3 regions of the Kribbella sp. NBC_00889 genome follow, and region 1 is predicted to be linked to each of the others. Evidence: riboswitches for the same ligand, from Rfam matches in the RefSeq annotation. Region 1 holds a riboswitch; each other region holds the start of a gene.
The links. Region 1 has a riboswitch for thiamine pyrophosphate ahead of thiC (phosphomethylpyrimidine synthase ThiC). Riboswitches for the same ligand answer to the same signal wherever they lie in the genome.
Positions count from the first base shown of each region.

Region 2: linked by a shared signal. The riboswitch ahead of OG817_RS36865 (purine-cytosine permease family protein) and the one ahead of thiC (phosphomethylpyrimidine synthase ThiC) in region 1 are both predicted to bind thiamine pyrophosphate.
Region 3: linked by a shared signal. The riboswitch ahead of thiS (sulfur carrier protein ThiS) and the one ahead of thiC (phosphomethylpyrimidine synthase ThiC) in region 1 are both predicted to bind thiamine pyrophosphate.

Region 1 covers NZ_CP108783.1:6,671,503-6,678,425, reverse strand. Annotated here, with positions in the region: gene OG817_RS32625 (DUF47 domain-containing protein) at 1-67, shown strand, start outside; gene OG817_RS32620 (anion permease) at 70-1,068, shown strand; gene OG817_RS32615 (hypothetical protein) at 1,279-1,803, opposite strand; gene OG817_RS32610 (lysophospholipid acyltransferase family protein) at 1,949-2,695, opposite strand; TPP riboswitch at 2,831-2,953, shown strand; gene thiC (phosphomethylpyrimidine synthase ThiC) at 2,944-4,563, shown strand; gene OG817_RS32600 (transposase) at 4,810-5,367, shown strand; gene OG817_RS32595 (hypothetical protein) at 5,364-5,918, shown strand; gene OG817_RS32590 (hypothetical protein) at 5,922-6,044, opposite strand; gene OG817_RS32585 (RDD family protein) at 6,127-6,831, opposite strand.
Region 2 covers NZ_CP108783.1:7,510,009-7,516,931, reverse strand. Annotated here, with positions in the region: gene OG817_RS36885 (ATP-binding protein) at 1-630, shown strand, start outside; gene OG817_RS36880 (DUF3152 domain-containing protein) at 798-1,652, shown strand; gene OG817_RS36875 (hypothetical protein) at 1,693-2,553, shown strand; gene OG817_RS36870 (alpha/beta fold hydrolase) at 2,550-3,212, shown strand; TPP riboswitch at 3,233-3,359, shown strand; gene OG817_RS36865 (purine-cytosine permease family protein) at 3,353-4,681, shown strand; gene OG817_RS36860 (class I SAM-dependent methyltransferase) at 4,709-5,389, shown strand; gene OG817_RS36855 (methylated-DNA--[protein]-cysteine S-methyltransferase) at 5,514-6,080, opposite strand; gene OG817_RS36850 (RNA polymerase sigma factor) at 6,077-6,568, opposite strand.
Region 3 covers NZ_CP108783.1:6,844,577-6,851,499, reverse strand. Annotated here, with positions in the region: gene OG817_RS33530 (hypothetical protein) at 1-727, opposite strand, end outside; gene OG817_RS33525 (DUF6807 family protein) at 848-2,728, shown strand; gene OG817_RS33520 (thiazole synthase) at 2,725-3,501, opposite strand; gene thiS (sulfur carrier protein ThiS) at 3,503-3,709, opposite strand; TPP riboswitch at 3,700-3,816, opposite strand; gene OG817_RS33510 (YceI family protein) at 3,852-4,364, opposite strand; gene OG817_RS33505 (MFS transporter) at 4,376-5,590, opposite strand; gene OG817_RS33500 (DUF5937 family protein) at 5,666-6,622, shown strand; gene OG817_RS33495 (hypothetical protein) at 6,708-6,923, opposite strand, start outside.

The DNA of each region.
Region 1 (6,923 bases):
GGCCGGTATCGACGCCTTCGAACACGTCGCCAACACCGTCGAGCAGATCGCCGTCAAGGAGAGCTGAGCGTGGAGCTCGCGCTCGTCATCATCCTCGTCGTCATCGCGCTGGCCTTCGACTACACCAACGGCTTCCACGACGCCTCCAACGCGATCGCGACCTCGGTCTCCACCCGCGCGCTCACCCCGCGGGTGGCGCTGGCGATGGCCGCGGCGTGCAACTTCCTCGGTGCGCTGGCCGGCACCGAGGTGGCCGAGACGATCGGCAAGGGCATCATCAGCACGCCGAGCGGCACACACGGCCTGGTGGTCGTCATCGCCGCGCTGATCGGCGCCATCATCTGGAACCTGATCACCTGGTACTTCGGCCTGCCGAGTTCCTCGTCGCACGCGCTGATCGGCGGACTGATCGGCGCCGGGGTCGCCTCGTCGAGCATCGTGCTGTGGACGGGCATCCTCGACAAGGTCGTCATCCCGATGGTGCTGTCGCCGGGGATCGGCTTCTTCGGCGCGTTCGCGCTGATGACGGCGATCCTCTGGATATTCCGGCACAGCAATCCCGGCAAGGTCACCCGGGGCTTCCGGATGTCGCAGTCGCTGTCGGCAGCGGCGGTGGCGCTCGGACACGGCCTGCAGGACGCGCAGAAGACGATGGGCGTCATCTTCCTGGCCCTGCTCACCACCGGTCACGTCAACGAGAACGACGGCATCCCGCTGTGGGTCAAGATCTCCGCCGCGACGGCGATCTCGCTCGGCACCTACTCCGGTGGCTGGCGGATCATGCGCACTCTGGGCCGCCGGATCATCCACCTGGATCCGGCCCGCGGCTTCGCCGCCGAGTCGGTCGCCGCGACCGTGCTGTACGTGATGGCGATCGGCCTGCACGCGCCGGTCTCCACCACGCACACGATCACGTCGGCGGTGATCGGCGCCGGTGCGACCAAGCGGCTGTCAGCGGTCCGTTGGGGAGTCGCGCAGAACATCGTCACAGCGTGGGTGCTGACCATTCCCGCGGCCGGCATCATCGCGGCGCTCTGTTACGGGTTGGCCCATCTGATCTTGGAGTAAGTTCTCCGGCTGTCCGGCTGTCCGGCTGTCCGGCTGTCCGGCCGGGTGGCCGACTCCGGCCACCACGGCCGCGGCGGGCTGAGAGGAGTACGGCGATGCACATCGACTGGAGTGCTCTCGGTGAGGGGCCCTGGTCAGCCTGATCTTCGGGGTCGGGGTGGCGGCCGCGTTCTACGGGCTGTACCTGGTCATCCCGCAGTTCCACTGACGTCAGCGGTTCCAGCGCCGTACCGACTTCGCCACGTCCTTCGAGCGGATCGAGCCGAGGTTGTACTCCCACGCGGCGGCCAGCCGGTCGCCGAGCAGCGCTGCGTCCAGGTAGGTCTGCGGGCGGACCGCGACGGCCCAGGTCGCCGCGGCCGCGTGACCCTGCTGGTAGAGCAGGTGGTTCACGGTCGCCTCGATCCGGCTCTGGTCGTCGCCGGTGAGCCCGTCGGTCGACCACTCCTGCAGGATCGACGTGTCGTCGGCCGTCATCCGGGCCAGGTAGGTGAGCGGACCACGCCAGTACCCGCGGCTGCCGATGCTGTCCAGGCTCTCCAGCGGGAACCAGCCGTTCTGGCAGCGCCTGCCGTTCACCGCGGACTCGACCTCGCGGGCGCGGTCCGCCGGCAGGTCCTGGATGGCCCAGTCGACGAAGTAGACGCCGGCGTCCGGGATGTGCTCTGCGACATGCGGCGCCACCGCGAGCATCCCCGGTTCGAAGAGATGCAGCTCTTCCGGTGAATCGAACACAACCCTTCCCCGCCTACCCGAGTACCGCCGCCGACCGGCCGGCGTCACAGGGACCCCCCAGGTTTCCTGCACTGTCAACAAGAGCCTTTCGTACCCTCGGGGTCACCCGGGGGTCAAGGTCTTGTCCGCGTTACTGACGGTGTGCTTACTTGCGGCGGGCCGCCCGCCGGGCGAGTTCCTCCTGGTCCAGGCGTTCCGCTTCCGCGGGCGAGGGCGCACCACCGCCGTACGACGCGGGCAGCCACCATGCGCCGGCCGGCTGCTCCGGGTAGTCGCGGATGGTCCGGTCCAGCATCCCGGCCATCGTCGTCCGCAGGTGCGCGGTCGCCTCGGCCGCGTCGTCGTCGGTGCCGACCGTGATCGGCTCGCCGACGGTGATCGCGATCGCGCGATGCCGGGAGAAGTCGCGCGGATGGTCCTTCGTCAGCATCCGCTGCGTCCCCCACAGGATCAGCGGGACGACCGGTACGCCGGCCTCCGCGGCCATCCGGACCGCGCCGGACTTGAACTCCTTCAGCTCGAAGGACCGGCTGATCGTTGCCTCGGGGAACACCCCGACGATCTCGCCGTCGTTCAGGTAGCGGATCGCCTCCCGGTACGACGCGGTACCTGCCGACCGGTCCACCGCGATGTGGTGCATGCCGCGCATCAACGGACCGGAGTACCGGTTGCGGAACAGCACGTCCTTGGCCATGAAGCGGACCAGCCGCTTGCTCGGCACCGCGCCGAACCCGCCCAGGATGAAGTCGACATAGCTGATGTGATTCAGCGCGATCACCGCGCCGCCGGTCCGCGGCACGTTCTCTGTCCCGGTCAGCCGGATCTTCAGATCGAGCACCTTGAACGCGGTCTTCGCGAAGCCGATCACGGGCGGGTACACGAGGTCTCGCATCCCCCGACGCTACCGGCCCGGTCAAGACGACACAGGTGAGTGCCTCGTCGAGGAGCGTAGGCACCTCTAGCGGCGCCCCAGACGCCCGCTAGAGGCACCCACGTTCCTCGACGAGGCACTAGAGTGACGGTGACAATTGGAGATCGCGGGAGCTCGCACCGTAGCGGGCTGAGAGGGCGGCTGGACACATGTCCGGCGCCGCCGACCGCCGAACCTGTCCGGGTAATTCCGGCGTAGGGAGCAGCACAGTGACTGTCAGCACGATTCGGCCCACTGTCACCACCGGCCCGATCTCGGGCTCGGAGAAGATCTATCGCGGCGAGCTGGAGGTCCCGGCCCGTCGCGTCCACCTCACGAACGGCGAACACTTCGACCTGTACGACACCTCCGGTCCGTACACGGACGCGTCGGCGCGGATCGACGTACAAGCCGGTCTGCCCGCGCTGCGGCGGGACTGGATCGCCGGGCGCGCGCCACTGACCCAGCTGGCGCACGCGCGAGCCGGCACCGTCACCGAGGAGATGAGCTACGTCGCCCTGCGGGAGGGCATGGACCCGGAGTTCGTCCGGTCCGAGGTCGCGCGCGGCCGGGCCGTGATCCCGGCGAACCGGCGGCACCCGGAGAGCGAGCCGATGATCATCGGGAAGAAGTTCCTGGTGAAGGTGAACGCGAACATCGGCAACTCGGCGGTGACCAGCTCGGTCGAGGAGGAAGTGGAGAAGCTGGTCTGGGCCACCCGGGCGGGTGCGGACACGGTGATGGACCTGTCCACCGGCAAGAGCATCCACGAGACGCGGGAGTGGATCCTGCGCAACTCGCCGGTGCCGATCGGGACCGTGCCGCTGTACCAGGCGCTGGAGAAGGTGAAGGGCGATCCGGCCGAGCTGTCGTGGGAGGTGTACCGCGACACGGTGATCGAGCAGTGCGAGCAGGGCGTCGACTACATGACCGTGCACGCCGGCGTCCTGCTGCGGTACGTCCCGCTGACCGCGCGCCGGATCACCGGGATCGTGTCGCGAGGTGGGTCGATCATGGCAGCCTGGTGCCTCGCGCATCACCAGGAGTCCTTCCTGTACACGCATTTCGCCGAGCTGTGCGAGATCCTGCGCGAGTACGACGTGACGTTCTCACTCGGCGACGGCCTGCGACCGGGATGTATCGCGGATGCCAACGACGCGGCCCAGTTCGCCGAGCTGCGGACCCTGGGCGAGCTCACCAAGATCGCCTGGGAGCACGACGTCCAGGTGATGATCGAGGGTCCGGGGCACGTGCCGATGGACAAGATCGCCGAGAACGTCCGGCTCGAGGAGGAACTGTGCGGCGAGGCGCCGTTCTACACATTGGGGCCGTTGGCAACTGATGTCGCACCGGCGTACGACCACATCACCAGCGCGATCGGTGCGGCCCAGATCGGCTGGCTGGGTACGGCGATGCTCTGCTACGTCACGCCGAAGGAACACCTCGGCCTGCCGGATCGCGACGACGTGAAGACCGGTGTGATCACGTACAAGATCGCTGCCCACGCGGCGGATCTGGCCAAGGGGCACCCGGGTGCGCAGGCCTGGGACGACACGTTGTCGAAGGCAAGGTTCGAGTTCCGCTGGGAGGACCAGTTCAACCTCTCGCTGGATCCTGACACCGCGCGGTCCTTCCACGACGAGACCCTGCCGGCCGAGCCTGCCAAGACCGCGCACTTCTGCTCGATGTGCGGCCCGAAGTTCTGCTCGATGCGGATCACCGCCGACATCCGCGCGTACGCCGAGGAACACGGCCTGACCTCCACCGAGGCGATCGAGGCCGGCTTCGCCGAAATGTCGGAGACCTTCAAAGCCCACGACAAGAAGCTGTACCTGCCGCTGGCGGAGTGAGGATCCTGGTTCCTGCAGACGCTCGGTGAGATCCGGGGGGCGAGTCGAGATGCCTCGCCCCCCGGATCCAGCGGAGAATTAGGGGATCGTCGGTTCCGCGGGGCGATCACGAGGAGTGATCGGATGAACCGATTCAGGTTTTTTCCTTCACTCTACGTGAATAAGACTGTAGCCTTAACGGCGTCGGGAAGGAGGTGCAGCACAGTGGTCTTCGTTCTCACGGTAGATCAGCGGGGCAGCCGAAGCATGACCGATCTCGTACCCGAGCTACTGAACATCCTGAACCGCCGGCCGCGGCGGACCGGTTTGCTCCGCAAGTTCGAGCGGACGGCCGGCGACGAAGTGCAGGGCGTGCTGTCCGAGGCGCGCGCCACGATCGACGTGATCGTCGAGCTGCTGCGCGCCGACACCTGGTACGTCGGGCTCGGAGCCGGTGAGGTCACGCAGCCGCTGCCGCGCAGTACGCGGGCCGGGAGCGGGGACGCGTTCGTGTTCGCGCGGGAGGCGGTGAATCGGGCCAAGTCGAGCCCGCACCACGTCAACGTGGTCGGCTCCGACGCGCGCTGCGCCGAGCAGGTCGAGACGGTGTTGTGGCTGATGGCTTCGGTGCTGCGGCGGCGGAGCGACCGCGGGTGGGCTGTCGCCGACCTGCTGGCCGAAGGGCTCACCCGGCGCGAGATCGGCGTGAAGCTCGGCATCAGTCAGTCCGCGGTGACCCAGCGGGCCCAGGCAGCCGGAGTCGCCGAGGAACAACGTGGACGAGTGCTGGCGGCCGAGCTCCTCGACGCTGGGGCCACCGCGTGACGGCACTCATTCTGTCGTTCACCGCCGCCGGCCTGATCCTCGCCGTTCTGGCATGGGTCCCCAAGGCCGGGTCGACGCTGGAGATCGTGCTCAGCGGCGTGATGCTGGCCTGCCTGATCACCGTCGGCGTCCTGCTGCTGGCCGGCGACGGTGTCGAGGGCTGGCGCGAGCGCTGGTGGAACGTGCTGCTCCTGCTGGCCGGCGGGCTGGCAGTGACCGGTGGCGGCCCACTGACGACATCTGTGCTGGCTCTCGTCGACCGGGGCAACACGCGAGCGCAGTCGACGCAGAAGGCCGGTGAGGTGCTGCGCGGCGGCGCTCTGATCGGTTCGCTCGAGCGCCTGGCCATCTACGCGGCGCTGGTGGCCGGCTGGCCCGAGGGACTGGCGATCGTGCTGGCCATCAAGGGCCTGGCTCGCTATCCGGAGCTGCGCAGTCCCGATCAGCCGGCTTCGGTCACGCCCCAGGCGGTCGCCGAGCGGTTCATCATCGGCAGCTTCACCAGTGTGCTGTGGGCAGTGACCTGCGCCGGCTTCCTGCTGTCGCGCTGACCCTCAGTCCTTGAGGACGTACGTCGACACGACTTTGTCGTGCCAGGTCTGCTTCTGGTCGCGGAGTCGACCAGCCGCAGGTGGAGCGCCGTCCTGCCCGTACGGCGGGGGCATCGGTGTACTCACCGCGGCATCGTATTGCCCGGCGCCGGGAACGCCGAACGCCGCGGCCTGAACAGGCCACGGCGTCCGGATGAATGCTGAAACGTCAGAGCTTGATGACGTAGGTGTTGTTGATCTTGTCCGCGAACGTCTGCCGCTTCTCGTCCCACAGCGGCCACAGGTAGCCGATGTAGCAGGCCATGCCGTCCAGGATGTGGGTGATCTGGCGCAGGAACGCCTTGCCCGGCCCGACCGGCTGGCCGCTGATCCCGTCGATCAGCTTGAGGCCCAGCGCCGACTTGCCGAGGGTCTGTCCGGTGGTGCCCTGGCGGAACACGATGTTCCAGATCCCGACGCCGATGCCGACCAGGTAGAACAGCAGCGCCAGGATGGCCATCGCCGAGCTGTTGCCGCTCGCAAGCGCCGCCCCGATGCCGTACGGCACCCCGATGATCAGGACGTCGACCAGCCAGCCGCCGACCCGGTTCGGCCAGGCCGCCAGGTTGCCAGGTACGCCGTACGCGCCCGGCTGACCGTACTGCTGTGGGTAGCCTGGCTGACCGCCGTACTGCGGGTACCCCGGCTGCTGCCCGTACTGCTGGGGCTGCTGCTGCCCATACTGGCCAGGCTGCTGACCGTACTGGCCGGGCTGTTGCCCGTAGCCCGGCTGCTGGCCGCCATAGCTGGGCTGTTGCTGCCCGTACTGGCCCGGCTGCTGCCCGGGCTGCTCGTACTGGCCTGGCTGGCCGTACTGACCCGGCTGCTGGGGGTCCTGCGGGCCGTAACCCGGCGGTGGCGTCGGATTGCTCACGACGATCCCTTCTAGTGAATACAGATGAGGAGTGAGTTGCAGGCTAACGGTCCGACGGCTCAGCTCCGGCTACGGATCCCACGAGATGAGAG
Region 2 (6,923 bases), 840 kb from region 1:
TCCGCGCTGTGCGCCGCCTGCCACGAGATCTCCCAGCAGAGCGCGCCGCTGGTCGTCGTCGGCGCGGGCCTCCCGCATCTGCCCGCCGTACTGTCCGCCAGCAAGTCGTACTCCGAGCGGTTGTTCCGCTACATCCGCGTCGACCGTCTCGCCCGCGACGCGTGTGACCGCGCGCTGATGATCCCCGCGGAGAGCGAGGGCGTCCAGTACGACGACGAGGCGCTGGACGAGCTGTACGCCCAGACCGACGGCTATCCGTACTTCGTCCAGGCCTTCGCGCACGCCACCTGGGACCACGCTCCGACCTCGCCGATCACCATCAAGGACGTCGCCGTCGCGGGCCCGGAGGCCTCCGCCGAACTCACCGTCGGCTTCTTCGGCTCCCGCTATGAACGCGCCACCCCGGCCGAACGCGAGTACATGCGCGCGATGGCCGAGCTCGGCATCGGCGTCGACGACGGCTCGGTCCCCACCGCCGAGGTCGCCAGCACGCTGAACCGCAAACCGCAGTCCCTCTCCCCGGCCCGCGACGGCCTGATCAAGAAGGGCCTCGTCTTCTCCGCCGAACGCGGCACCGTCGCCTTCACCGTCCCCCACTTCGGCAAGTTCCTCCGCACCCGGACAGCCTGAGGTACGCCGCACACTGGTCGAGCCGGACGAGCAGGAGCGGGTCACCGACCTGATGACGGGCTGGTTCGTCGACCTCTGATCGGCCACGTGGCCTTCGGTTCGTTGGTGTTGCAAGTCATGAATCTGCCCTTTCGTGGAGTGGTGCTGGCTCTGTAGGGTGAATCGTCATGACCACCGGGCGGACTGGCCAGCAGGCGGACGCGCGTGTCCGCAAGCGCGGTGGCCGTCACAGCCGGAAGAAGTCGCACAAGGCGCAGTGGTTCTCGGTGACCGCGCTGGCAGTGCTCGGGACCGTGGTGGTCATGCACCCGGACGCCGCCGGCCGGCGGAGCCTCGCGGCCGAGATCGTTGCCGGCACCAGCACTCCGGTCACCTCGACTCCGGTGGCGACTCCCGCACCGGCACCGATCGCCACACCGACGCAGAAGTTCACCACCCCGTTGCGCCCGGCACCGAGTCTGACCCGGAAGCCGAAGAGCTCGAAGCCGAACGTCACCGTCTCCACCGGCCGGCTCGCGGTCGTGCCAGGGTTCGCCAAGGCCAGCGGCGTGAAGGACAAGCTGACCTACCGGGTCGAGATCGAGCAGGGCCTGTCGCTGAACGGCGCCGCGGTCGCCGCGATCATCCACCAGACGCTGACCGATCCGCGCGGCTGGCAGGCGATCCACCCGGTCAACTTCGAGCGCACCGACAAGGTCGACGCCGACCTGCGGATCATCCTGGCCACGCCGGTCCTGACCGACAAGCTGTGCCTGCCGCTCGACACCGGCGGCGAGGTGTCCTGCCGCGTCGACGACCGCGTCGTCCTGAACGCCAAGCGGTGGGTGTACGCGGTTCCGGCGTACGGCGGGAACGTCGCCCTGTACCGGAACTACCTGGTCAACCACGAGGTCGGGCACGCGCTCGGCCACGGCCACTCCACCTGCACCCAGGCGAAGACCCCCGCGCCGGTCATGATGCAGCAGACCAAGGGCCTGGGCGGCTGCCTGCCGAATGCGTGGCCCACGATCAAGGCAACCTGAGCCGTCCGTGAGAAGCTGAGTCGGAGGGGAGGGAGCAGCGATGTCGTCACAGGATTTCCCGACCTACGGCCGGGGCGATGAGCCCGAGCAGTCCGGCGAGGACCACCACTACGCCAAACCTGCCCCGTACGGCGGCGGCACGTTCGGCTCCGGACCGCAGAGCGCCCCCGAGCAAAGCCACTACGCCCCGCCCCAGCCCTACAGCTCCCCGCCAGGCCAGTACGGCGCCCCACCCGGCGGCGCTGGGCCGGGTCAGCCGCAGGGGCAGCCCGACTCCGGCGGACCGCCGTACAACCAGCCGCCGAACTACCGGCCTGGCACTCCGTACGGCCCGCCCGCGCATCCGCAGCAGCATGAGCTGCCGACGTACGGGCGGGACCAACCCGTCGCGCCCCGCGATCCCCGCGCCGCCCGGGTCGTCCTGCTCGCCGCGATCATCGCCGGCGTCTACGGCCTGCTGGTCATCTCGATCCAGCGGGTTGCCCTCCGGGAGATCTCCCAGGCTCCTGGCTCGCCGCTCAACCACCCGCTGCGCACCGACGTGATCGACACGATCGGCCAGCTCCTGCTGCTCCTGGTCGGCGCGGTCGCGCTCTGGATGTGGGGCCGGGACGTGCTCGCCCGCCGGAGGGCCGGCCGCCAGCCGGATCCGGTCGAGCTCGGCGGACTGCTGCTGGTCGCGGTGTCGATGGTCCCGATCCTGATCTGGCTGATCATGATCCTGTCGACCGGCATGGGCGCGATCGACGACTCGCTGCACCGGCTGCCCACGGCGTACGGCTGGGGTGGTCTCGGCCTGCTGATCCTCGCGGCCGGCTTCACCCTCGGCTACCGCGAACTCAAACCGGATCTCGGCAACCCGGTCGTCCAGGCCCGCCCGGACCGGCCACCCTGGGAGTGAACGTCCCCGTCGTCCTGGTCCCGGGTCTCGGCCTCGGGCCGGCGTCGTACGACCCAACCGTCGAGCACCTCACCACGCCGTACCACCTGGTCAGCCTGCCTGGGTACGGCGAACCCGCCGGTGCCAGGGAGGATCTGCGTCCACAGGCTCTCGGGACGGCGCTGGCGGACAAGATCCGGGAGCGGTCGGTCCTGGTCGGGCACTCGGCCAGCTGCCAGATCGTGGTCGAGACCGCGATCGCCTTCCCCGAACTGGTGCACGCCCTGGTCCTGGTCGCACCGACCGGGGACATCCGGGCGTCGAGCTGGGTGGACCTGGCCGCTCGCTGGCTGGGTTCCGCCGTACCGGATTCGCCGCGGCTGATCCGAGTCGTCACCCCGCAGTACGCCCGTACGACGCTGTCCTCGATCGCGCGCGCCGGCGACGCGGCCAGGCGCCACGATCTGGCCGCGGTCATCGGCAGGGTGCGGGCGCCGGTGATGATCGTGCGCGGCCGGCACGATCTGGTGTCCACGGCCGAGTGGGTCGCACGGCTGGCCGAGCTGTGCCACGGTGAGGCGCGGACGCTGCCGACCGGCGCGCACATGCCGGTGGTGACCAACGGTCCGGAGCTGGCCGCTCTCATCCAGCGGGCGGCCGCCGCGCCGGATCCTGCCTGACGCGTTATCGTTGACGCGGTAGCAATCCTTGCGGGAGCTCGCACCGAACGCGCGGGCTGAGAGGGCGACGAGCTGAGGACAGCCGGGTCGCCGACCGCCTGAACCTGACCGGGTAATGCCGGCGTAGGGAGCGGGTCACCATGACCAGTACTGCTGTTCGTCCTGCCGATCAGACCGAGGCGCCACTCGTCCTCACCACGGACTCTCCGCGCACGCTCGGGTTCCTGGACCAGTTCACCCTCTGGGGAAACTTCGGCATCTCGCTGTTCGGCCCGGTCACCGGTGCGCTGGTGGCGGCGTACACGGGCTCACTCGCACAGGGTCTGCTCGCGGTCGTCGTCGGCTGCGGGATCGGCGCGCTCGTGCTCGGCGGCGCAGCGGTGTTCGGCTCGCAGACCGGCGCACCGGCGATGGCGAGTCTGCGCGGTCTGTTCGGCCGCCGCGGTTCGATCGCGCCGACCGTGCTGAACATCGCCCAGAACGTCGGCTGGGCCACGATGGAGATCATCGTCATCGCGCAGGCCGCGGTCGCCGTCACTAGCGAGCGGTGGCGCTGGCTGTTCGTCCTGGTGGCGGGAGTGATCGCCACGGCGATGGCCGTACGACCACTGGGCAGCGTGAAGGTGCTGCGGAAGTTCATGGTCTGGCTGGTGCTGATCGCGTCGGTCTACCTGTTCGTGCAGGTGCTCAGCAAGCCGGTGCATGATCTGCCGCAGGACAGCGTGTTCGGCTTCTGGCCGGCCGTCGACCTGGCCGCCGCCGGTGTGGTGTCGTTCGCGCCGCTGGCCGCCGACTACACCCGGCACTCGCGCACGAACAAGGCAGCCTTCGGTGGCTCCGCACTCGGCTACGGCCTGGCCGCGATCGCGTACTACGCCTTGGGCGTCTTCGCGGTCGCCACTCTGCAGACCAACAGCGAGGACGTGATCACCGCGCTGGTCACGCTGCCCGCCGGTGCGATCGCGTTGCTCGTGCTGCTGGTGGACGAGGTGGACGAGGCCTACGCGAACGTCTACTCGACCACGATGGCCACGCACAACCTGATCGGTCACGTCGACCGCCGGTGGATCTCGGTCGGCATCGGCGTGGTAGCAACGGCTATCGCACTGTTGGTTGACCTAGGCAACTACACGGAGTTCCTCTACCTGATCGGCTCGGTCTTCATCCCCTTGTTCGCGGTCGCGATCGCCGACTTCTTCGTGGTCAGCAAGATGAACTGGGACGTGTCCGGTACGGCGCGCTTCCGCTGGCAGCCGGCCGTCGCCTGGCTGATCGGCTTCGTCTCGTACCAACTGGTCAACCCCGGCACGGTGTCCGGCTGGTCGCTCTTCTGGACCGAGGTCCAGCAGCGGCTCTTCAACGACCAGCCCGTGCCCTCCTGGCTCGGAGCGACGTACACCTCGATCGTCGTCTCGATGCTGGCCGCGGTGGTGCTTGGCCGGATCGGGCGCCGGCCGCTGGACAACTGACCCGGAGTAACCGGGATACTTGCGGTCATGCTGAACTCCGCACTGCGTAGCCGGGCCGAGTACGCGGAACTCGGGGCCGAAGGACTGGCCGCGCGTACTACGCCCGAGCGGGACGCGGCGATCGTCAAGGCCGTCGAGGAGTTGCTCGAGAAGCGCGAGTCGGTGCTCGATCTGTGCTGTGGCTACGGCCGCGTCGCGCTGCCGCTGCGCCGGGCCGGCAAGACCGTGCGCGCACTCGACATCTCCCCGAACCTGATCGAGGCCGGCCGGGCGCAGGCGGCCGAGGAGGAACTGTCGATCGACTGGGCGATCGGCTCGATGACCGACCTGCCGTACAAGTGGGACTCGTTCGACGCGGTGATCTGTCTGTGGACCGCCTTCCACGAGCTGTTCGGCGAGGAGGAGCAACTGTCGACGATCTGCGAGATCTCCCGGGTGCTGAAGCCGGGCGGGATGGCGATCATCGAGGGGCCGGCCTGGGGGCCTGCGACGGCGGGCGAGATCGCCAACGGGATGCGCCAGGGTCCCGAGCACCGGATCGTCACCACCGAGCACTTCGGCACCAGCAGCGTGCACTTCATCCACGACGAAATCAGCTACGGCCGGCTCTGTGCGGCCGCCGGAATTGAGAACTTCAAGGTCTACAAACGGGACTGGGGCGGCCGCCGCCGGCTCATCCTGGAGATCCATCAACCGACAACTGACTGACTCGTCAGGTATTCCACCAGCCCTTGCAGGCAAGGGAAAACAAAGAAGCAGATCCCCACTCCACACTGGGGATCTGCTCCTTTCTATTCCGAGTGTAAATCCCGCTGTGGCGATTCCGGAAAACTCAGCTTTTCGATTCAAGATTCAGCAGAAAACGCTTCGCGTCGAGTCCGCCGGCGTATCCGGTCAGCGCACCGCTCGCGCCGATCACCCGGTGGCACGGCAGTACGACGCACACCGGATTCGCGCCCAGCGCCGTACCGACCGCACGGGCCGCCTTCGGCTTGTGGATCTCCCCCGCGACCCGCCCGTACGTCGTCGTGGCGCCGTAGCTGGTGTGCACCGGCAGATCGGTCAGCACAAGCCGCTGGAACGGCGTCGCCAGTGCGAGGTCCACCTCCAGCTCGAACTCGTGACGGCGTCCGTCCAGATACTCGTCGAGCTGCCGTCGTACGTCGTCCAGTGCGCGGGGCTGCCGCAGGACGCGCGGGGACACCGAGCGGGCCAGGCGGTTGGTCATGGTCTCCTCGTCGCCGAAGGAGCTGGCCACCACGCGGCCGTTCGCGATCGCGAGCAGCATGGTGCCGATCGGGGTGTCGTGCAGGGTGTAGGCGACGTCAGCGTCCGGGAGGACAGGTGGTTTCAGGTCTGGGATGGCGAACCGGGTCAGCCGGCTCTCGAGGTCGTTCATGCGTTCACTCCGAGTTTGCTGCGCAAGGCCGCGAGCGCGTCGCTGACGAGCCGGCGCGATGCGGCGGGCGTGGTGTCGAGGGCGGCGGCCACGCCGTGGTGGTCCAGGTCGCCGACATATTTGAGCGTGATGGCGAAGCGCTGGCGTTCGGGCAGTTCGTTGACCGCCTGCCAGAGGTCGGGATCCGGCCAGTCGGCGGCATCCGGGCCTTCGACCGCGACCGGCGGCGCTTCGTCCAGAGGCCTTTGTGGTTTGCGCGCCCGGTGCACGTCGGTTGCGCAGCGGGCGGTGATGGTCAGGAGCCAGCTGCGCAGGTTCTTCGCCGACGTCAGGCTGGGGTAGGCGGCGAACGCCTTCTCCCACGCGCGCTGGGCCACGTCGTCGCCGTCCACCGGTCCTGCCAGGGCTCGCGCCAGCCGTGCCACGTCTCGCCAGTGCTCGTCGACAAGCGCCTGGAACGGTGGCAGCAAGACCTTCTCCGGAGCCATCACGACAGTAGAACGCATCCCGACCCACGAATGTGAGGGAGCCCTGTCCGCGCGGGCCGTCGAGTCGTGGATTGCGGTCCGGGATCGGGCGATTTGCCGACCCGGATCCACGACTCGGTGCGTGCTCTTCCGTTTGGGGTGGTCCGGATTCCGAGATTGTCGAGTAGTCCAGTAGACATTGGTGAGAAGATGGCTGACATGACGACGACCTTGCTGACCCGCCGTCGCGTCATCGATCTGCTCCGGACGGCGAGCGCCACCTGTCGGTGACCCCCGCCCCCGTTGTCCCGGCGGTGTTCCCGCCGTACGAGGCCTGCTGATCCGCCTCCCACACTCCGCCCGGCCGGGCCGCTTC
Region 3 (6,923 bases), 170 kb from region 1:
CGAAGGTGGTCATCATGCAGACCACGGCCGACGCTTCGATGCCGGGATCGAGCGCGGTGAGGATCGCCGCGCGGCCACCACCGCCGGACAAGCCGAAGACCCCGACCTGTTCCACGCCGTCGATTCCGCGCAACACGCTGAGCGCGGTCAGGTCGTCGTACGCGACCATGCCGGCCAGCGACGTACCGAGAATCCCGGCAGCCTTCGCCACCGTGTGCTCGTGAACGGCCGCGGCGACGTCGTACGACTCGTCGTCCTCGGCCGGCAGCTCGAAGCGGCGGGAACCCCAGGCGAAGGTGTCATGACACAGCACCACGAAGCCCGCGCGGGCGAGCACACCGGCGGCGGCCTGACCCTCGTACAGGTCCGCGCGGACCCTGACCGCGACCCGGCTGGGCCGCGGTACGTCGACCAGCCGCTCGGCACCGATCGACTTCACCCCGGCATGGCAGTGCAGACCGAGCAGGCCCGCCCGCGGCGCTCGCCCGGCCGGTCGGAGCAACCACGCACGCGTCGGCGGTCCGAACGGCGTGGTCCACTGGAGTTCACTGGTGTGGACGCCATCCGCCTGCCACTCGTCCACGGTGCGCACTGCGGGCACGGCGCCGGGCTCCGGTACGCCGAGCAGTCCGGCGACCTTGGTGGTCAGTTCGTCCCCGGTCAGTGGCAGGGTGTCCCGGACGAAGTCCGGCCAGTCGTCGTACCCGCCCAGTGCACTGGGTCTCACGCCACCTCACAGGGGTTGAGAAACCGGTTTCTTTCCTGAGAAGGTAACACAGTGGCCGAGGCTCGAATAGGCTTCGGAAGGCGGTTTCCCAACCGGGCGGGGATTAACGGAAGACGGCGCATGGGCAGGACACCGAAGGACTCGATCACGATCGCCGATGTCGCGCGGGCGGCGGAGGTGTCCAGGGCGACCGTCTCGCGGGTGATGAACGGGCGCCTGACCGTCGCCCCGGACATCGCCGAACGCGTTCGCGCCGCCGCCGACAGGTTGAACTACCGGCCCAGCGATCTGGCCCGCAGCCTGTCGCTCGGCCGCACCAACATGGTCGCGCTGGTCGTCCCGGATCTGGCCAACCCGCTGTTCCAGCAGGTCCTGCGTGGCATCACGAACGCCTCGGCCGCGGCCGGCTACCGGGTGCTGGTCGCCGAGACCGACGAGGACCCGGCCGCCGAGGCGGGGATCGCTCTTGCGGCGCGCCGACGCTGCGATGCGTTGATCATGGTGTCGCCGCGGCTCGACGAGGAGAGCCTGCTCGAACTGCTGCCGCAGGTCCAGCCGGTGATTCTGGTCAACCGGCCAGGCCCGGCCGAGGTCGCCAGCGTCGCGGTCGACTACGGCCGCGCGGTGCGGATCGTGGTGAACCACCTGGTCGGTCTCGGGCACCGTCGGCTCGCGTTCCTGGCCGGTCCGCCGGCCAGTGCGTCCAACCAGGCCCGGCTGCGGTCGCTGGACATCGTGCAGCGGGAGATCCCGGATCTCGAGCTCGTCCGGCTGGACTGCGGCTGGTCGATCGAGGACGGGTACGCCGCGGTCGAGCGGGTGCTGGAGTCCCGCGTGACGGCCGTTGTCGCGTTCAACGATCTGGTCGCCTTCGGGTTGCTTGCCCGGCTCAACGAAGTGGGCGTCGCCGTACCGGCCGATGTGTCGGTCGCCGGGATGGACGACATCGGGTTGTCGCGGTTCGCCGTACCTTCGCTGACGACGGTGCGGGTCCCGCAGCAGGAGCTGGGGGAGCTGGCCTGGCGTCGGTTGTACGCCGCGATCTCCGGTGCGGATGCCGAAGTGGACGGCGTACCGGATCTTCGGCTGGCGGTGCGGGCGAGCACGGGTCCGGTGCCGCAGGCAACGCAGCCGACCGGGGATGCTCCGGGTGAGCGGGTCGGATGGCAGCAGCAGGGGGACAGGTTCGTGCTCGGCGGCGATTCCTTGCCGCTCGCGCATTACGAGTTCGGACGGCGAATGCCGCAGGTGCATTCGCCTCGGCCCTACCTGCATCCCGTGCGGACGCTCGGCGGTCACCCGCTCACCGAGGTCAGCCCGGTCGATCACCGGCACCACTACGGTGTCTCGCTGGCCGTTGCCGGAGTCAACGGTACGTCGCATTGGGGCGGACGGACCTTCCTCCCGGACCGCGGACCGACGCTGCTCCCGAACCACGGTCAGCAACGCAGCCGTGGCGTCAGCGTCGACGGCAACACCCTGACCGACGAGGTGACCTGGTACGACGAACAGGGCCGCCCGCAACTCGCGGAGCGCCGGCTCCTCCGCGGAGCGCTGGCCGAAGGCGGTTGGCGCCTCGACTGGGAGAGCATCTTCACCGCCCGCTACGGCCCGGTGCGCATCGACAGCCCGGCCACCACGGGCCGCGCCGGCGCCGGGTACGGCGGTATCTTCTGGCGCCTTCCAACGGTCGAAATCACAACTGTCCTCAGCGATTCCGGCGAGGGGACCGACGCAGCCTACGGATCGACCAGCCGTTGGCTGGCTTTCATCCAGCAACGCGCCGACGCTTTCACCACGCTGCTTCTGTTCCAGCCGGGTGATGTCCGTCCGTGGTTCCTACGCTCCGAGGACTACGTCGGTGCCGGTCCTGCTCTGGCCTGGGATGGCGCCCTGGATCTGCAGCCAGAGCAGGCGGTCTCGTTCTCCCTGAGCGCACTGCTCCTCGACCACCCGCTGGACTTGTCCCAAGCCCGCACCCTGATGGGTCGCCTGCTTTAGCCGAAGGACGCGATGCCCGTCACCGGGGAGGACGCGAGGGCGGAGTGCCAGCGGCGGGGGACCCGGCCGGCTAGGCGGGCGGCGCGGCCGGCGGCGACCGCGTCGCGCATCGCGGCCGCCATCAGGGCAGGCTTCTCCGCGCGCGTGACTGGGGTGGCGAGCATGACTGCGTCACACCCGAGCTCCATGGCCAGCGCCGCGTCGCTCGCCGTACCGATTCCGGCGTCGACGATCACCGGGACGTTCGCGGCCTCGGCGATCAGCGCGAGGTTGTGGGGGTTGCGGATCCCGAGCGCGGAACCGATGGGCGCCGCCAACGGCATCACCGCCGCACATCCCGCTTGCTCGAGGCGGCGGGCGAGGATCGGGTCGTCGTTCGTGTACGGGAGCACGGTGAAACCGTCGGCCACCAAGGTGTCCACGGCATCCAGCAACTCGACCGGGTCGGGCATCAGCAAGTGGTCGTCGGCAACGACCTCGACCTTGATCAGGTCGGTCTGCAAGGCCTCCCTCGCCATCCGCGCGGTGAGCACGGCCTCCGCGGCGGTGTGACAACCGGCTGTGTTCGGCAGCACTTCGATACCGTGCTTCGCCAGTACGTCGAGGACCGAGCCCTCGTGGCCGGTGCCGAGCCGGCGCATCGCGACCGTGGTCAGTTGGGTGCCGGAGGCAAGCAATGCCTCCTCCATCACTTCCAGGTTGGCCGAACCGCCCGTCCCCATGATGAGACGCGAGGTGTACGTCCGGCCACCGAGCTCCAGTGCGTCGTCCATGTCAGCCGCCCTGTACCGCGCTGACGATCTCGACCCGGTCGCCCGGTTTGAGCGTGGTACCGGCCCACTCGCTGCGCGTGAGCACGGTCTGGTTGACAGCGACCGCGATCCCGGTGGTGCGGTCGGAGTACTCCTGGATCAGGTCGGCAACGGACTTCCCCGGTGCGACCGTGGTCTCTGTACCGTTCACCCAGACGGATTCCTGCATCGCTTCCTCCCTACGCCGGAATTACCCGATTCAGGTTCAGCGGTCGGCGACGCCGTACACAGTCGCCCTCTCAGCCCGCTCCGGTGCGAGCTCCCGCGGCAGTTCGACACTAACCACCAGAGGCGATCGAGACAACCCAGGCTCAGGCGATGCGGTTGGCCGTGAGCTCCAGGTGGAGGTCCAGTTTCTGGGCGACCATGAGGTTGACGGCCGCGTTCCAGCTCACCGACCAGCGCTTGCGCAGCAGCGGAAGCGACCCTGTGAACGCGACCCCGTCGTCGGTGCCCGTCAGTTCCAGCGGTACGACGACCGGCCGCGTGGCGCCACGGATCGTGAGATTCCCCGTCACCGTGAACGTCGTCACACCGGTCTGGCTCACCTTCGTGGACCTGAACCTGATCGACGGATACGTCTCCGCGTCGAGGAAGTGCTCACGCAGCGCGGCATCCCGCCGCCGGTCGCCGGTCTGGATGCTGTCCGCCTGAATCGTCAGATCCGCCGTCGACCGGCTCGGATCCTCCCCATCCAGCCGAAGCACCCCACGGAACACCTCGAACTTCCCAGGAACCCGAGGCCCAACCGTGTGCCGCGCCGTGAAACCCAACCTCGACCGCGCCGCATCCACCGCGTAGTCCCCAGTCAATTCCTTCAACATCGTCGTCGTAGTCATACACGTACGACGAGACCGCCATCCGAACTGTCAGGCCTCAGGACCAGGCGGAGAAGGGCGAGGCTCGCGAGGGCGGCGACGAAGGTCGGGACCGTCCACCAGCCGAGGGCGTGGTAGAGGCGTACGGCGGTCCAGGAGCCGAGGCTGCCGGCGGAGTAGGCGCAGACCATGTACGCCGTGTTCATGGCGCTGCGCCGGCCGGGGTCGAGTTGGTACATCCGGGTGACGTTCGCGACCATCCCCGACTGCATCGACACATCGAGGACGAGTACGCCGGCCACGAGGAGCGTGAGTCCCAGCGCACCACCGGCGTACGCACCCAGCATGAGTACGGCGGCGAGAACAGTTCCGACCAGGATCCAGGCCGTCACGGCATCCGGCGTACGGCGATCGACGATGCGACCGGTCCACGGGACGACGGCCATGGTGGCGATCGCGACCAGACTGATCCAGCCGAGTGCGCCGGCCCCGAGGCCGAAGGAATCCTGCAGGACGAGGACCAAGGTCGCCCAGGTGCCGGTGAAGCCCGCGAACGTACAGGCCTGGTAGAACGCCGATCGACGCAGACCGCTGCGCAACCTCAGTTGGTCGAAGGGCCGGCGCAGGTACTGCGGGAACTCCGCCGGCTCGACGTGCACCGGCACGGGCAGTCGAGTCCACGCGACCGTGGCGCACACCAGAGCCAGTACGGCGGCACCCAGGTAGGCGTACCGCCATGAATACTCCTCGCCCAGGAACCCGGCGATCGCACGCGACAGGATCATCCCGGGGATGCCCACGCTGAGCAGGATGCTGTTGATGCTGCCCAATCGCCGCGAACCGGTCATACCCGCGACGTACGGACCGATCACCGGCGATGCCACCGTCGCACAGCCCATCAGGAACGACGCGATCACCAGGACCGGCAACGACGGTGCCGCCGCGGCTGCGATCGCAAAGACCGCGACGCCGGCGAACAGGATGGTCAGCAGCCGCCGCTGCGCCCCGGTGTCACCCAGCGGTACGACGGTCAGGATGCCAACGGCGTACCCGGCCTGCGGCGCGGTCACGACCAGCGCCGTGTCCGACAGCGGTACGTGCAGCGACGCGGCGACGGATGGCAGCAGCGCCTGCGGGAAGTAGACAGTCCCGACGCCGACCGCCGAGCACACGGCCAGTACGCCGAGCAACGTCGTGCGCGGTCGCGCGTCGACGGCAATCTCGATCCTCATGCCCCCGACTGTCGCGGGGCGTCGCAGCGACCCGCGAACGATTTAGGATTGGGCTACATCGACAAGGGGGCAGGCGTGCTCACGTATGAGTTGACCTCGCGGGACCTTGAGGATGTCCGGTTCGCGGTCTCGCCGGCGGCCGAGACTGTGCTGTCGCTGCGGGCGTTGCAGGATCCGGGACGCTTCCCGCTTCAGCTGCCCTGGGTCCGGGCGGTTCAGCCACTGCTCGGGTCGTTGGACTTCAGCGTGTTGCGCCGGCTGGTCAACGACACGATGGGCAGTCCGGACTTCCTGACTCCGCGTCCGACGTCACCGCTCACCCAGATCGGCGACGAGCTTGACCTCATCGCCTCGGTCGACCGCGAGACCTTTGAACGCCAGCTCGTTGCGGTCAACGGTGCGGTTCCCGCCGAGCTGGCCGGGCCCGACGGCGTGACGAAGGTGGTCGACGCTCTCCGCGAGTACTGGCAGACCGCGATAGCGCCGTACTGGAATCGGATGCGCACGCTGCTGACCGCCGACATCAGCTATCGCGGGCATGTCGTCACCCAGCGAGGCACGGGCGTGATGCTGAACGAACTCGGGCCGGCGATCAGCTACGGGAACGGCCTGCTTCGGGTCGACCGCGTGAGCGATGTCAGCCGCACCGAAAGTGTCGACGGCCGTGGCCTCGTCCTCCAGCCGACCCTCTTCGGCCCGCATGCCGTGATCCCGATGGACGTCGGCGCCGAACCGATCCTCGGCTACCCGCCCCGCGGCCAGGCCACCCTCTGGTCGGTCGTCGACCCGCCGTCGCGCCGCGACCTGGCCCAACTCATCGGCACCGCCCGAGCCCGCATCCTCGAACTCCTCACCCACCCGCGCACCACCACCGACGTCGCCGCCGAACTCAAGGTCACCCCCTCCGCGGTCAGTCAGCAGCTCCAGCTCCTCCGCCGTACCGGCCTGGTCGAACCCCAACGCACCGGCAAACAAGTCCTCTACAAACCCACCCAACTAGCCGCCCTCCTCACCGGCACCGAAGCCGACTGACCCGGTCAGGTGACGGGTGGCGGGTTGTGTGCCGGCTGGCGGGTTGTTGCGCGCCAGCGGTGAAACAACCCGCCACTGGGTCCGGCTATCGCTTCGAGCGGCAGACCTCGCCCTTGATCTCGGTGACGAAGTGGTCCACCTCCCAGTGCTGGCCGAGGTAGGCGTAGCCGGTCGCGCCTTCGTAGCGGCCGGTACCGCCGGTGAACTGCTGGGTGCCGCCGGCGTGACCGGAGCCGGTGGTTGTGTTGACGTTCCCGATGCTCGTCTCGAGTGCGGTGAGCGTCGCCCCGTCCTCGAAGGT